Idiomarina loihiensis L2TR: one gene and its partner. The protein of the gene in region 2 interacts with the protein of the main gene of each other region in a pairwise test. Links are inferred from orthologs where the notes say so. Each region holds a gene or a part of one and is shown on either strand. Other genes may lie near its edges.

Region 1 (7,321 bases), 910 kb from region 2 along the record:
GGCGTAGAACTGGGTATCGGCGATTTCCGACGGTAAGTAACGTTCACCCGGAACGTAAGCGTTAGGATAATTATGTGCGTACTGGTAGTCAGCACCATATCCCTGAGCTTTGTGCACCTTGGTTGGTGCGTTACGCAAATGTTCAGGCACCGGCGCATCGCTGTGTTCTTTTGCGGTTCTTAGTGCGCTTTTAAAGGCATTATAAACGGCATTACTTTTCGCCGCACAGGCGCAATAAATAACCGCCTGAGCAATGGCTCGTTCACCTTCGGCGGGGCCAACTCTGTGGTACGTATCCCAGGCGTTTAATGCCAACTGTAATGCCCTGGGGTCAGCATTACCTATATCTTCAGAGGCGATAGCCAATAGCCGGCGGGCAATAACCAAAGCGTCCCCACCACCGGTCAATAAGCGCGCGTACCAATACAAGGCTCCGTCTGGAGACGAGCCTCTGACAGACTTATGAAAAGCGGATAAAACATCGTAGTAATGGTCACCCTGATGATCAAAAGCCGTGGCTTTTTCACCAATAGCCGCAGTGATCAACTCGGGCGTAATTGGCTGGCTGCTGCTCTCAACAAAATCAGCAACCACTTCCAGATAGTTTAATAAGCGACGTGCATCCCCACCAGCTAAGTCCAGAAGCTTTGCCCTGGCTTCACCTTCCAGTTGCAATTGACGTTGACCAAGGCCTCGTTCCGCGTCCGTTAACGCGCTTTCCAGAGCCTGTTCAAGATCCGTTTTGGACAGTGTTTGTAACCGGTAAACCCGCGCCCGCGACAGCAGTGCGTTGTTAAGCTCAAAGCCGGGGTTTTCGGTGGTCGCGCCAATAAAGACAATAGTGCCGTCTTCAATGTGGGGCAAAAAAGCGTCTTGCTGGCTTTTGTTGAAACGGTGCACTTCGTCCACAAACAAAATGGTGCGGCGTCCCTGCTGCTGAGCCAGCAACTTCGCTTCTTCAATGGCTTTTCGAATGTCTTTAACACCGGAGGTTACCGCACTAATGCGGCTGACCGTAGCATTTGCCTGAGTCGCAATGAGTTCAGCTAAGGTGGTTTTACCGGTACCCGGAGGCCCCCATAAAATCATTGAATGCAGATGCCCCTGCTCGACCGCTACCCGCAAAGGTTTACCGGGAGCAAGAAGATGTTGCTGACCTACATACTCGTCAACCGTACGCGGGCGCATTCGCGCCGCAAGAGGTTTGAAATCGGGTTGAAAATCTAAGTCCAGACCTGCCACAACAATTAACTTTGATCGTCGACGTCGACATCAGCGGGCACATCAAAAACAAATTGTTCGTCGCTGATGGTTTCATTTAACGCCACATTATTCAGCATCAGTTCAGTCCGCTCGCCCTGAGCCTGAACCATAGTTATCTCTGTGAGTTTTTCATCAGTAAATCTTAACTCCAGCTTACTGCCATTCGTTTGATGCTCAACAAAGTAGCGGTTATCGCGAAAGCTGACATTATAGTTCTGCCACTGATTACCGTTGCTGTTCAACACCAGCAGTAAAGGGCTGTCGTCAACCATGTCCTGCTGTGCATAAATGGTTACTTGTTCAACAAAAGGATTGTAGTACCAGACCTTTTTGCCGTTAGCGACCATCACGCTTTCGTCCGGCTCTTTCGTATGCCAATACAAATTAGCGGGTCGTTTTAGCTTTAACGTACCGCTTAATGTTTGTAGCACTTCGCCCTGTTCATCTTTTACTTGCTGTTCAAACTCTGCCGATAAGCTTTGAGTTTGTTTCAGTAAACTTTGCAGAGCCTGCTTGTCTGACTCGTCGCCTGAGGCAAACACATTAAACGAAACGGCCATGACCATGGCAAATACAACTGCTTTCATGAATTAATCCCTTGGAGCTCGTGGAGCCAGCACTTCGCGCTGGCCGTTATTGCCTGCACTGGTTACGACACCACTCACCTGCATTTGTTCGACGATACGGGCGGCGCGGTTATAACCGATACGGAATTTGCGCTGTACACTGGATACTGAGACCCGTTGAGTCTCAGTAACAAAAGCAACAGCCTCGTCGTATAGAGGATCAGATTCAGCATCGTCAGATTCCTGCTGTTCCCCCGGAAGCAGCGCTTCCTCGCCCTGATCGCCCGATAAAATTTCTTCCAGATAGTTAGGTCGACCACGTTTTTTCCAGTCTTTAACCACCGCATGAACTTCATGGTCATCGACAAAAGCACCATGTACACGCACCGGAGAACCGCTACCCGGTGGTAAATAGAGCATATCGCCCTGCCCTAACAATTGGTCGGCACCCGGCTGATCCAGAATGGTTCTCGAATCTATTTTTGATGATACCTGAAACGCAATTCGGGTTGGAATATTCGCTTTAATTAAACCGGTGATAACATCCACCGATGGGCGTTGAGTTGCCAAAATTAAGTGAATACCGGCAGCACGGGCTTTCTGAGCGATACGAGCTATTAGCTCTTCGACTTTTTTACCGACAATCATCATCATGTCGGCAAATTCGTCTATCACCACGACAATGTTTGGTAATTTTTCCAGCAACGGCGGTAACTCATCCATAGAGTCGCCGGGCTTCCAGATAGGGTCTCGCAGTGGTTCACCAGCGTCTTTAGCCGCCTTCACTTTCGCGTTGTAGCCTTTTAAATTACGTACCCCTAAAGATGACATGAGTTTGTAACGACGTTCCATTTCTCCCACACACCAACGCAGTGCATTGGCGGCATCTTTCATGTCAGTAACAACCTCGGTCAACAAGTGCGGAATGCCCTCATAAACCGACAGCTCAAGCATTTTAGGGTCTATCATAATAAGGCGAACGTCTTCCGGCGTGCTCTTGTAAAGCAGGCTCAGAATCATAACGTTAACACCAACAGATTTACCGGAGCCGGTGGTACCCGCCACCAGCAAATGCGGCATTTTTCCTAAGTCGACAACGACTGGAGTGCCCGCAATGTTTTTGCCCAGAATCATCGTTAACGGCGAGCCGCTATGGGTGAACTGGTCGCTATTAATCACTTCGCTTAGCTGCACAATTTCGCGGTGTTTATTAGGCAGTTCCAGACCAACATATGACTTACCCGGAATAACCTCTACCACACGTACAGCAACAGCAGACAAGGTACGGGCAATATCTTTTGCCAAATTCGAAATTCTGGAGACTTTAACGCCCGGTGCTAAGTCGAGCTCAAAACGGGTAATGACCGGACCGGGTTCAACGTGCGCCACCCGAACATCCACCCCAAAATCTTTCAGCACTGTCTCGACCGTGCGTGATACCTGATCCAGTTCTTCCTGAGTTACCGGGTGCTCTTTTTTATTCGGTCTATCCAGAAGCTCTATTGACGGCAACGGCGGAAGTAACTCGCCCTCGCCTGAATCAGCCGCTGATTGCGGTTCGTCTTCCGCAGAGGTGTCTGAAGAAGGCGCCACAGCTGGTTTATTAGGTGTGTCTTTTTTCGCAGCCGCTTGCTTGCTAAATTTAGGCGCATCGCTGTCTACGTCATCATCTTCATCAACAGAGCTCATTGAAGGCAGGCTCAAAACAGGTTCTTGTTTGTCAGTCCCGAATAAGTCGCTACTGAGCGTTGTGGATTTCTTTTCTTCAAGCGTTTGCTCACGCTCGTTGTCATCATAAGCTTCTGAGTCGTCTTCTTTATCTTCCGTTTCTGAGCTTCCGCGACTTTGCCAAAGAATTTTAATTTTTTCGGTTAGCCACAAAGCCCCGTCAATAACCCACTCACCGAGTTTGTCAGCAACCTGCAACCAGCTAATACCGCTGACCAGAGTGATGCCAGTAAAAAAGAAGGTTAACAAGAGTAAGGTTGTACCAACAAAATTCAGATAAGGAAGCAAAGACGCCGCAATAACATCGCCAATAACACCGCCAGCAGAAAAGTAGTAAATATCGTCGAAATTAATAGAGGACAGTGCAGATGCACCAATAAGCGCGAGCATAGCGCCTATCATACGCAAACTGACCGCAAGGTAATCCATTTCTAATAAATGGTAAGTTTTGCGAAATAGTAGGTAGCCAAGGCCAACAAAGCCGAAAGGAATAAGGTAGGCAACGAAGCCAAAAGCAAACAAGAGTACATCTGCCATCCAGGCACCTACGGCACCGCCGGCATTATGTATGCTTCCTTCATAACCGGTCTGTGACCAGCTGGGATCAGCGGGATTAAAGCTCACCAATGACAAAAAAATGAAAATGGCCAGCGCACCACTTATTAGCAACCCTGCTTCTAAAACTCTTTGTACACCTGTCATTATCTTATTGCAGCGCCTTCGTTGGTATTCTTGTTACGATAAAATATCGAGATAAATTTTATCCGCATGATTGTAGCGAATATCAGCCCCAATGTTACCCCTTTACTAATACTTTATTTTCTTGTTTGACCTCTTCCATAACCACATAGGTTCTTGATTCATCAACCCCCGGCATCATTAACAGGGTTTCACCCAATAATTTGCGGTAAGCACGCATATCCGGCACCCGTGCTTTTATCAGGAAGTCGAAGTCACCCGCCACCAAATGGCATTCAAGAATTTCATCCGTTTTACGTGCAGCCTCGCTAAATTCGGCAAAAGCGTCGGCTGAGGTTCGGGTTAAGGTAATTTCAACGAAAACCATCAGGTTTGCACCTAACTTAGCAGGATTAATCCGGGCATGATAACTTTCAATTACTTGTTCCCGCTCAAGCTTACGCACACGCTCCAGGCAAGCAGTCTGGCTAAGCCCTACACGCCTTGCCAGTTCAACATTCGACATGCGTCCATCATCCTGCAAAAGCCGCAGGATCTTCCTGTCGGTTTTATCAATAGTGACTTCTGCTGGTTGTTCGGCGTTAAACATAATAAATCTCTAAATAAGTAATTAAAATTAGTATATCACACCAAAAAATAACTTAAAAAAAGTAAGTCATGCACTGTTATTTGCGTCTATAATTTGCGCCAAACAATTCCCCCTTAAACACGAAATTGTAAGAGGCAGATAATGTTAATTGGTGTACCAAAAGAGATTAAAAACCACGAATACCGTATCGGCTTAACTCCAGCAGCCGTGCGTGAATATGTGGAAAACGGCCATGACGTCATCATTGAAAATAACGGTGGTGCAGCAATAGGCTTCACAAACGAGCAATATATGGAAGCCGGTGCAACTATTATTGATACACCAGAAGAGATTTTTCAGCGCGCCGACATGATTGTTAAAGTAAAAGAGCCTCAGCCAAACGAATGCAAAATGCTTCGCGAAGGCCAAATTCTTTATACTTTCCTTCATTTAGCACCAGACCCAACTCAAACTGAGTTACTGGGTAAAGCGGGTTGTACTGCTATTGCTTACGAAACGGTCACTGATACTCGTAACGGTTTGCCTCTTTTAGCTCCTATGAGTGAAGTTGCCGGGCGTATGTCAATTCAGGCAGGCGCTCACTATTTAGAAAAGGCCCATGGTGGCAGCGGCACCTTATTAGGTGGTGTTCCTGGCGTAGCACCGGGTAAAGTACTTATCATTGGCGGCGGTGTTGTTGGTACTAACGCTGCGAAAATGGCTATTGGCCTGGGTGCTGAAGTCACTATTTTAGATCGTTCTCTGCCTCGCTTACGTGAACTGGACGATATTTTTGCCGGCCGTGTACAAACTGTTTACTCAACCGTTGATGCTATCGATAAATACTCTCGTGAAGCTGACTTAGTGGTGGGTGCGGTTCTTATTCCGGGCGCCGCTGCACCGAAACTGCTGACTCGTGAAAACATCAGCAATATGAAGCCGGGCTCAGTACTAGTAGACGTTGCAATTGATCAGGGCGGCTGCTTTGAAACATCAAAAGCAACCACACATCAGGACCCTGTTTACATTATTGACGACGTTGTTCACTACTGTGTGGCAAACATGCCGGGCGGTGTTGCACGTACCTCTACTATTGCACTGAACAATGCAACCTTGCCTTATGGTATTGCGCTGGCAAACAAAGGCGTGCAAGCCATGCTCGAAAACGAGCACCTGTTACGCGGCCTGAACATGCATAAAGGTAAAATTACCTACAAAGCCATTCACGATGATCTTGGTCAGCAGTTAGGTCTGGATTACCAGGACCCTCGCGAAGCGCTTCAGGCGTAATAGCCGGTTGTTCTGAATAAGCCCGTGAACAAAAGTTTGCGGGCTTTTTTATTGGCAGTTCTTGTTCGCTAAGCTTGTAAACCCTACAATCAACCCCCATAGCTAAAGAACGAACAATCAAAAACGCATTAATGGAGTTTTTCTAATGGCTGAAGCCAAACACTGCAAGTTACTTATTCTGGGATCAGGTCCTGCTGGCTATACAGCTGCAGTCTATGCTGCACGTGCTAATTTAAACCCGGTTATGGTAACGGGTATGCAACAAGGTGGTCAGTTAACCACCACAACCGACGTTGAGAACTGGCCGGGCGACGCCGAAGGGTTAACCGGACCCGACCTTATGGTCCGCATGCAAAAGCACGCTGAGCGCTTTGATACCGAAATTGTGTTCGACCATATTAGCAGCGTCGACTTTTCCAAGCGCCCTTTTCAGTTAAAAGGTGACGTTGGTGAGTACACCGCAGACTCAGTCATTATCAGCACTGGCGCCTCAGCTAAATACTTAGGCTTAGACTCAGAAGAAGCCTTTATGGGTAAAGGCGTTTCAGCTTGCGCAACATGTGACGGCTTTTTCTACAAAAAGCAAAAGGTCTGCGTTGTCGGCGGCGGTAATACTGCGGTTGAAGAAGCGTTGTACCTTTCAAACATTGCCAGCGAAGTGCATGTTATCCACCGTCGTGACACTTTCCGGGCGGAGAAAATTCTGGTCGACCGTCTGCATGAAAAAGAGCAGAACGGTAATGTCACTTTCCATCTGAACAAAACCTTAGATGAAGTGCTGGGTGACGATGCTGGTGTTACTGGCGTGCGTATTAAAGATACGCAAGACGGTAGTACCGAAGAGCTGGAAGTTGCGGGCTGCTTTATTGCCATCGGCCACCAGCCTAATACCGGTATTTTTGACGGTGAACTGGAAATGCAGGACGGTTACATTCAGGTGCAGAGCGGGCTTCAGGGCAATGCGACTGCAACCAGTGTACCGGGCGTTTTTGCAGCCGGTGACGTAATGGATCATATTTACCGTCAGGCAATTACCTCTGCCGGTACTGGCTGTATGGCCGCGTTAGATGCCGAGCGTTACTTAGACGCACTGACTAAGTCTTAATCTTTTAACGTGATTGTTCAGCTTGATCCGGCATCAATCAGTTTTCCACCCGCAGCGACCGCTTTGCATGAGCCCAATGGGCTACTCGCTGTCGGTGGAGAT
Region 2 (7,409 bases):
GACGGCACTGTACTCGACCTGCGGAACAACCGCCAGTAACCGCTCCTGCAGCACCTGATTAAACCCGTTCATCATCGACAAAGCCGCAATTAAAACCGCGCAACCAAGCGCTATACCAATAGTGGATGAGGCCGATATAAACGACAAAAAGCCCTGTTTCGCAGTACCTTTACGAAAGCGTCGGGCTATTAACCAGGCAAGCTGCATTAGCCTTGCTCCTTATGCAAAATTCCATTTTTTAAAACTTCTACGCGCTGCAGTTGCTCAGCCAGCTGTAAGTCATGAGTGACCACAATAAAAGCCGTGCCCATTTCCTGGTTCAGCTCCAGCATTAACTGATAAATACTCTCAGCCGCTTCACCATCGAGGTTACCGGTTGGCTCATCAGCCAGCACAACCTGTGGTTTATTCACAAAAGCCCTGGCTATTGCAACCCGTTGACGTTCACCGCCGGAGAGCTGTGCCGGACGATGCGACAACCGATGCTCTAATCCCACGCGTACTAAAAGCTGCTCAGCCTGCTGTTTAGCTTCCGTCGGACTTTTACCAGCTATCATTTGCGGCATTGCAACGTTTTCCAACGCTGAAAATTCCGGCAATAAATGATGAAACTGATACACAAAGCCAAGGTTCTGGTTACGCCACTGCGCCAACTTGTCGGCTTTCCAGGGCGTCATTTCCTGATCTTTATAAAATAATTGACCCGATGAGGGTTTATCCAGTCCACCCAACAAATGCAGCAAAGTGCTTTTACCCGAGCCTGACGCTCCGACTACGGCAACCATTTCTCCGGCTTGCAGCGCAAAATCAATGTCTTTTAAAACGGTAACCTGGTCGCCCCCGTCCTGATAGGATTTACTCAATTCTTTGCAACGCAACAGCGCGTCAGTCATAGCGTAATGCCTCCGAGGGTTGAACATGTGCGGCTTGTGATGCGGGATATAGCGTTGCCACCAAAGTTAAGGTAATTGCGGCAACCACGGTAATAATAACCTGAGACACGTTAATAATAATTGGCAAACCTTCATCTGATCCGGCAAAGATCTGTGCACCGAATAAAGCCAGAATATCATTCAGATACCAGCTCAATATCAGCCCCAGAATAACGCCAATTAATGATCCCAGAACGCCGTTATAAAGCCCCTGCAATAAAAATACCGTGCGTATACGCCCGTTAGATAAACCCAACGTTTGTAATATGGCGATATCGTGGCGTTTGTCGTTTATCACCATAATAAGAGCCGATAAAGTATTAAACGCAGCAACAGCAATGATTAGCGCCAGCATTAACCACATCATGCGTTTTTCCATGCCAACTGCTTCAAATAACTGGCCATAATTTTGTCGCCAGTCGCTGGTCGTTAATTGCGTTTTATTGCGCAGACTTTCTGCCACTTGGGGGGCTTTAAAAGCGTCATCTAAAAACAACTGCAGCCCACTCACTTTTCCTTCAGGTAAGCGAATTAAACGAGCTAAGTCACTACCGTGGGCAAAAACAACCGATTCATCCACCTCTGAGCCCATAGAAAAGAACCCGGTAACGACAAAGCGGCGCTGCGACGGCACTAGTCCAAAAGGTGTATAAACACCGCCCTGCGCGGCAATAATTCGAATGTTATCGCCAACGGTTATTCCTTGTTTTTGCGCCAGTCGCTGACCTATTATCAAGTGATAACTGCCCGGGGTTAGACTGAGCCAGTCACCAACCACCATTTTATCTTCGAGTGAAAGAGGTACCTCGCCCGCATCCGGGTAAATGCCCTGTATATTGGCTACCGACATCTTTTCTGAAAACTGCAATATGCCCTGCGTTTGCACATACGGCATTGACCCTTTAATAGCCTCTAGTTCGGGCAGTTGCTCCTGGGTTTTACGCCAGTTTGTCAGTTCCGTAGTGCTGTCAGCGTCGGTTAGGGTTACCTGAGGGACTGCGCCCAAAATCCGTTCTTTCAATTGGCCTTCAAAACCGTTCATAACCGACATGACAACCACCAGAGCCATAACCCCAAGGGCAATACCGGCAAAGGCAAAGCGGTTGATAAAGGCGGTAAACGCAGACCCCTGCCTTGCCCGACTATAGCGCAGGCCAATAAACAGCACGACCGGCTGAAACATATACCCTCAATTATTTGATGGTTGCTAATTCATAACGAGCAAGGATAATGAGTTGTATTGAGCCTGACAACTAAAAGCCGACACAATGACGCAATCGCAGACATCAATGACATCACCAATCGGAGATTTCTTCACCGTAAGAGATCGTTTCCCGGTCAATTTAATTGCGCTGGATTCGGCTGACAGTATCCCTGACGAAGACGCGTTTATTGCTGAAATCCCGGAACTGTTCACTATTGCGTCCAGCATGGCTGAAAGTGACCAGCAGCAACTGCAAAGTATTAAAGTTGAACAGTCATCAGGCAGCGCTCTGGTCGCCTTTCTAGAACAGCAACACAAACGCATGAACATATTGTTGGGCTACATGCTCCGCAACGAGGATGATCCGGCTCACCGCTTTGAAGGCGTTGAATACGGCGGCGGTGGTATTCGCATAATAAATGAGTCGCCACTAACCGAAGGTCAGACATTTCAGGCAAAACTATTTTTTAAAGAAGAAGCTCTGGCAATTTACTGTTATCTGACAGCTGAAAACTCAGAACCAGAAGACGAGGGTGAGACTTATCGTTGCACTCTCAGCTTTGCTCAAATTCGCGAGGAAGATCAGGAGCTATTGATTCGGGCCAGTCTTCATGCCCAGAGTCGCCAGCTTAAAGAGCGTTCCAAACAACGCCGCGAAGAAAAACAAAACGACAACCTGTCATCCAAATCCTGATTGATTTCGGTATAATACCGACGTTTTTCCAAACCAGTTGAGTAGTCATGACTAAGGCATCTGTATTAAGACCCCCTTTTCCTCCGGCAGCAAACAAAGACCTTACCTGGCAGGAGTTGCATGGCAGCTCGCCGGCAATGGCGATAGCGAGGCTAATTGACGCCACGCCAGGGCGGGTTTTAATTGTCACCGCAGATGCTAACCAGGCACACCGGTTAGAACAGGAAGTGAAATACTTTGCCGGTGAGCACACCGAATACCATGACGACATTACGCTTTTTCCCGACTGGGAAACTTTGCCTTACGACAGCTTTTCGCCGCATCAGGACATTATTTCTGACCGACTCAGTGTGCTGGCACGCCTTCCTGATGCAAAGCGCGGCGCACTGATTGTCAGCATTAATACCCTGCTGCACCGAATTGCTCCAACCTCTTTTGTGCAGGGGCAAGCGTTACAAATTGAAAAAGGCCAGCAACTCGATAGCCTGAAGCTGCGCCAGCAACTTGAGAATGCCGGTTACCGTCATGTTAATCAAGTAATGGAGCATGGCGAGTTCAGTGCCCGCGGCTCTATCTTAGACTTATACCCTATGGGCAGCCAGACACCTTACCGACTCGACTTTTTTGACGACGAAGTCGATACCATTCGGCCGTTTGACCCTGAGACTCAGCTATCAAAAGATCCAATAGACGGCATTAACTTGCTGCCCGCACACGAGTTTCCACTGACAAAAACGGCAATTGAACGCTTTCGCGCAAATTACCGTGAGCACTTTGAGGCGAGCACTGAGCGTGAATCGGTGTATCAACAAGTCAGTAAAGGCCAGTTACCTGGTGGTATAGAGTACTATCTGCCGTTATTTTTTGAAGAAACTGCCAGCTTGTTTGATTACCTTCCCGAAGACACGGTATTGGTTACTTTCGGCAACATTCAGGCGAGCCTGGAACGACTGTGGCAGGATATTAACCACCGCTACGATCAGCGTCAGTTTGACCCTTTACGGCCGTTACTGCACCCCAATGAGCTGTTTCTTCCGGTCGATAATATTCACGCCGGTTTCAAACAATATCGTCGGGTACGGGCCAATGTACCGGCAGAAATGGCCCAACCCGGTCCGACGCCATTTTTGACACAGGCTGTAACGGAAATTGCAGCTGACCATCAGCAAAAGCAACCCTTTGCCAAGTTAAAGACCAAACTGGAACAGGCTTTGACAACGGGTGACAAAGTTCTGCTGTCAGCCGAGAGCGCAGGCCGCCGCGAAGCCTTACGGGAAATTGTCAGCAAGCTTGGTTTTCAGGTAAGACTTTGCTCGGGGCTGGATGAATGCCCAACCCAACAAATTGGGTTAATCATTAGCCCCATTATTAATTCATTTTATTTACCAGACGCCAAACTTTGGTTTATTACCGAAACCGAATTATTTGGTAATCGAGTGGTGCAAAGCCGTCGACGTCAGCAAAAAGCCACTGTCAGTGCCGATACACTGATTCGCAATTTAGCAGAACTGCAAGCCGGTCAGCCCGTTGTTCACCTGGACCACGGTGTTGGTCGTTATCAAGGGCTGACAACTTTAGATGCCGGAAATGTCACCACCGAATTTGTTACCATTGAGTACGCAGGTGGCGCAAAACTTTATGTTCCGGTAGCAAACCTGAACGTTTTAAGCCGCTACAGTGGCGGTGAAGAAAGCCATGCGCCGTTAAACAAACTGGGGAACGACAGCTGGGACAAGGCCAAAAAACGTGCTGCGGAAAAAGTCCGTGATGTTGCGGCTGAACTGCTCGACATTTACGCTCGCCGTGAAGCGAAACCCGGCTATGCATTTAACATTAACGAAGAAGATTACCAACGTTTTGCCGCCGGCTTTCCGTTTGAAGAAACCATTGACCAACAGACTGCAATTGATGCGGTTAAGCAGGACATGCAACAGCCCCGCGCTATGGACAGACTGGTTTGCGGCGACGTGGGCTTTGGTAAAACTGAAGTGGCCATGCGCGCGGCCTTTATTGCAGTTAATGAAGGTAAACAAGTAATGGTGCTGGTTCCTACCACCCTACTTGCCCAGCAACACTACGAAAACTTCAGTGACCGTTTTGCTGATCAGGCCATTCGGGTTGAAGTGCTGTCGCGCTTTAAAACCGCCAAGCAGTCAAAAGGCATTCTTGAAGACTTATCCAACGGCAAAGTCGACATTGTTATTGGTACCCACAAGTTACTGCAAGACAATGTTAAGTGTCATGACTTAGGTCTGCTTATTGTCGACGAAGAACACCGCTTTGGTGTAAGACAAAAAGATACAATTAAACGCCTGCGCGCTGACGTAGATATTCTGACGCTAACCGCAACACCGATTCCGCGTACCCTGAATATGGCCATGAACAACATTCGTGACCTTTCAATTATAGCCACGCCACCAGCTAAGCGACTGGCAGTAAAAACCTTTGTCCGCGAATACGACGAGCCAACGGTTCGTGAGGCAATATTGCGTGAGATTCTGCGCGGTGGTCAGGTTTATTTCTTACACAACAATGTCGACACCATTGAAAAAACTGCGGCCGATATTGAAGCTCTGGTTCCGGAAGCGCGGGTTGTGGTTGCTCACGGACAGATGCGTGAACGTGACCTTGAGCGCATTATGTCGGACTTCTACCATCAGCGGTTTAACGTGCTGGTCTGTACCACCATTATTGAAACCGGTATCGACATACCCAGCGCCAACACCATTATTATGGATCGCGCCGATCACCTGGGTCTGGCGCAGATGCACCAGCTGCGGGGCCGGGTCGGACGTTCGCATCATCAGGCTTACGCCTATTTATTGACGCCACACCCCAAACGCATGACCAAAGACGCACACAAGCGCCTCGAAGCGATTTCTCAGCTGGAAGACCTGGGTGCCGGCTTTATGCTTGCAACTCACGACCTGGAAATTCGTGGTGCCGGCGAGCTGCTGGGCGATGATCAGAGTGGTCAGATTGAAAGCATTGGCTTTACTTTATACATGGACATGCTGGAGCAAGCGGTTAAAGCTTTAAAAGAAGGCAAAGAACCCGCGCTTGCGCAACTGCTACACGAACGTGCTGAAATTGACCTGAAACTGCCGGCACTTTTACCTGAAGCTTACATACCAGACGTCAATAATCGTTTAAGTTTGTATAAGCGAATAGCCAACTGCGAAACAAGCAAAGAGCTTGATGATCTGCAAGTAGAATTGATTGATCGTTTTGGCCTGTTACCGGACGCCGCAAAAAACCTGATTCGGCAGACACAACTTCGCAATAATGCGGAACAGTTAGGTATACGCAAAATTGATATTGGTAATCAGGGCGGTATTATTGAGTTTGCCGACGACACGAAAATTAACCCCGAGATAATTATTGGGTTAATTCAAAAAGCGCCCAGCTATTATAAGCTGGACGGGCCGAATCGTTTACGTTTGAGTCAACCACTGGAAGATACTCAAAGCCGCTTAAAACTGGTAGAGTCTCTGCTAGACGAGTTTGCAGAGCAATCTCAGGCGGCGTAACACAGGAGTGAATAAATGGCGCTGGTACATCGGGGTGTAAAATCGGTACTGGGTTTAGCAACAGCATTAACGGCTTTAGTGTCTGTAAATGCAGCGGCCCAAACAGATAAAGATTATTGGCGCTGGTTTGAAGTTGAAGTTCTGGTCTTCAAACAAACCGCTACCGATCAGTCCGGTGAAAACTTTTCTTTAACCATGCAGCCTATTGCGGTTAATAAAAGCCGGGATTTATTAACGCCTCACTACAGCCAACAAAACCGCTCTCTTCGCAGCGCTCTGCCTGTTTGCGAAGCATTCTCTGAACAAAACTGGCAAATTGATATTGCCTGTCGGTATGACAATGAAGAACAATGGATACCCATTGCCGGTAACCCATTCGCACCGGAACACAGGTTATCTGAAATGACCTCTACTGAGGTTGTTATTGATGGCCCCGGTGGCGATATAACGAAGGCTTCGCAACCTTTCCTGATGCCTGCAGATGCGCTCGAACTCTCTCCTATCAGAACCGAACTCGAGCGCAAAGGTCAGGCTAAACCTCTGTTGCACCTTGCCTGGAGGCAACCGGTATTTACCCGGGGTGTCGGTCGTAAAATGCGCTTATTTGGCGGTAAAAATTATGGCAACGACTTTTTCTACAATGGTTTTCCCAAAGAGCAGGAGCAACTCGATACACCGCTGGCCAGTGCTGGCCAGGAGCAGCGCATGGATAATATCCAACGCCTGTTCAGCGTTATTAAATCAGGGACCGAGCCCTTTATCAGCTCAGACGATAACATACCGGTTCGCCCACCTCTGACCGCAGCAGGAAACCCTCAGCTTGCCTGGGAGTTTGACGGCTTAATGCATATTTTCCTGGTCGGTAACTATCTGCATATTGACGGTGAATTCAACTTACGCGAACAAGATAAAATTAAGCGTATAGCCAACGACTTAGAAACTCAGGCGGCGTATGCCCTTAATGGTGCGAGTAAACAAGCACCCTATTTACGTAGCTATTATTTTTCTCAGTTACGGCGAGTTATCAGTCACGAAACACATTACTTTGA

What was found.
Region 1: the proteins of IL_RS07780 (region 2) and lolA interact in binary tests that used the Escherichia coli proteins (3 or more experiments, as listed by UniProt). The link is inferred for Idiomarina loihiensis L2TR from one-to-one orthologs.

The regions. Positions count from the first base shown.
Region 1 is NC_006512.1:719,317-726,637, forward strand. Bases 50-2,823 are described here. They hold lolA (outer membrane lipoprotein chaperone LolA), read right to left. Parts: upstream 1,851-2,823; coding sequence 1,248-1,850; downstream 50-1,247. Other genes in these bases: IL_RS03385 (replication-associated recombination protein A), read right to left, coding at 50-1,242; IL_RS03395 (DNA translocase FtsK), read right to left, coding at 1,854-2,823. Outside these bases: more of IL_RS03385, read right to left, coding at 1-49; more of IL_RS03395, read right to left, coding at 2,824-4,259; leucine-responsive transcriptional regulator Lrp, read right to left, coding at 4,354-4,848; ald (alanine dehydrogenase), read left to right, coding at 4,987-6,114; trxB (thioredoxin-disulfide reductase), read left to right, coding at 6,260-7,219; aat (leucyl/phenylalanyl-tRNA--protein transferase), read left to right, coding at 7,229-7,321. UniProt on the Escherichia coli protein: Participates in the translocation of lipoproteins from the inner membrane to the outer membrane.
Region 2 is NC_006512.1:1,627,832-1,635,240, forward strand. The notes cover bases 1-2,862. They hold IL_RS07780 (lipoprotein-releasing ABC transporter permease subunit), read right to left. Parts: upstream 2,116-2,862; coding sequence 886-2,115; downstream 1-885. Other genes in these bases: IL_RS07770 (lipoprotein-releasing ABC transporter permease subunit), read right to left, coding at 1-207; lolD (lipoprotein-releasing ABC transporter ATP-binding protein LolD), read right to left, coding at 207-893; IL_RS07785 (PilZ domain-containing protein), read left to right, coding at 2,222-2,830. In the rest of the region: mfd (transcription-repair coupling factor), read left to right, coding at 2,878-6,360; IL_RS07795 (peptidoglycan binding protein CsiV), read left to right, coding at 6,376-7,409. UniProt on the Escherichia coli protein: Part of an ATP-dependent transport system LolCDE responsible for the release of lipoproteins targeted to the outer membrane from the inner membrane.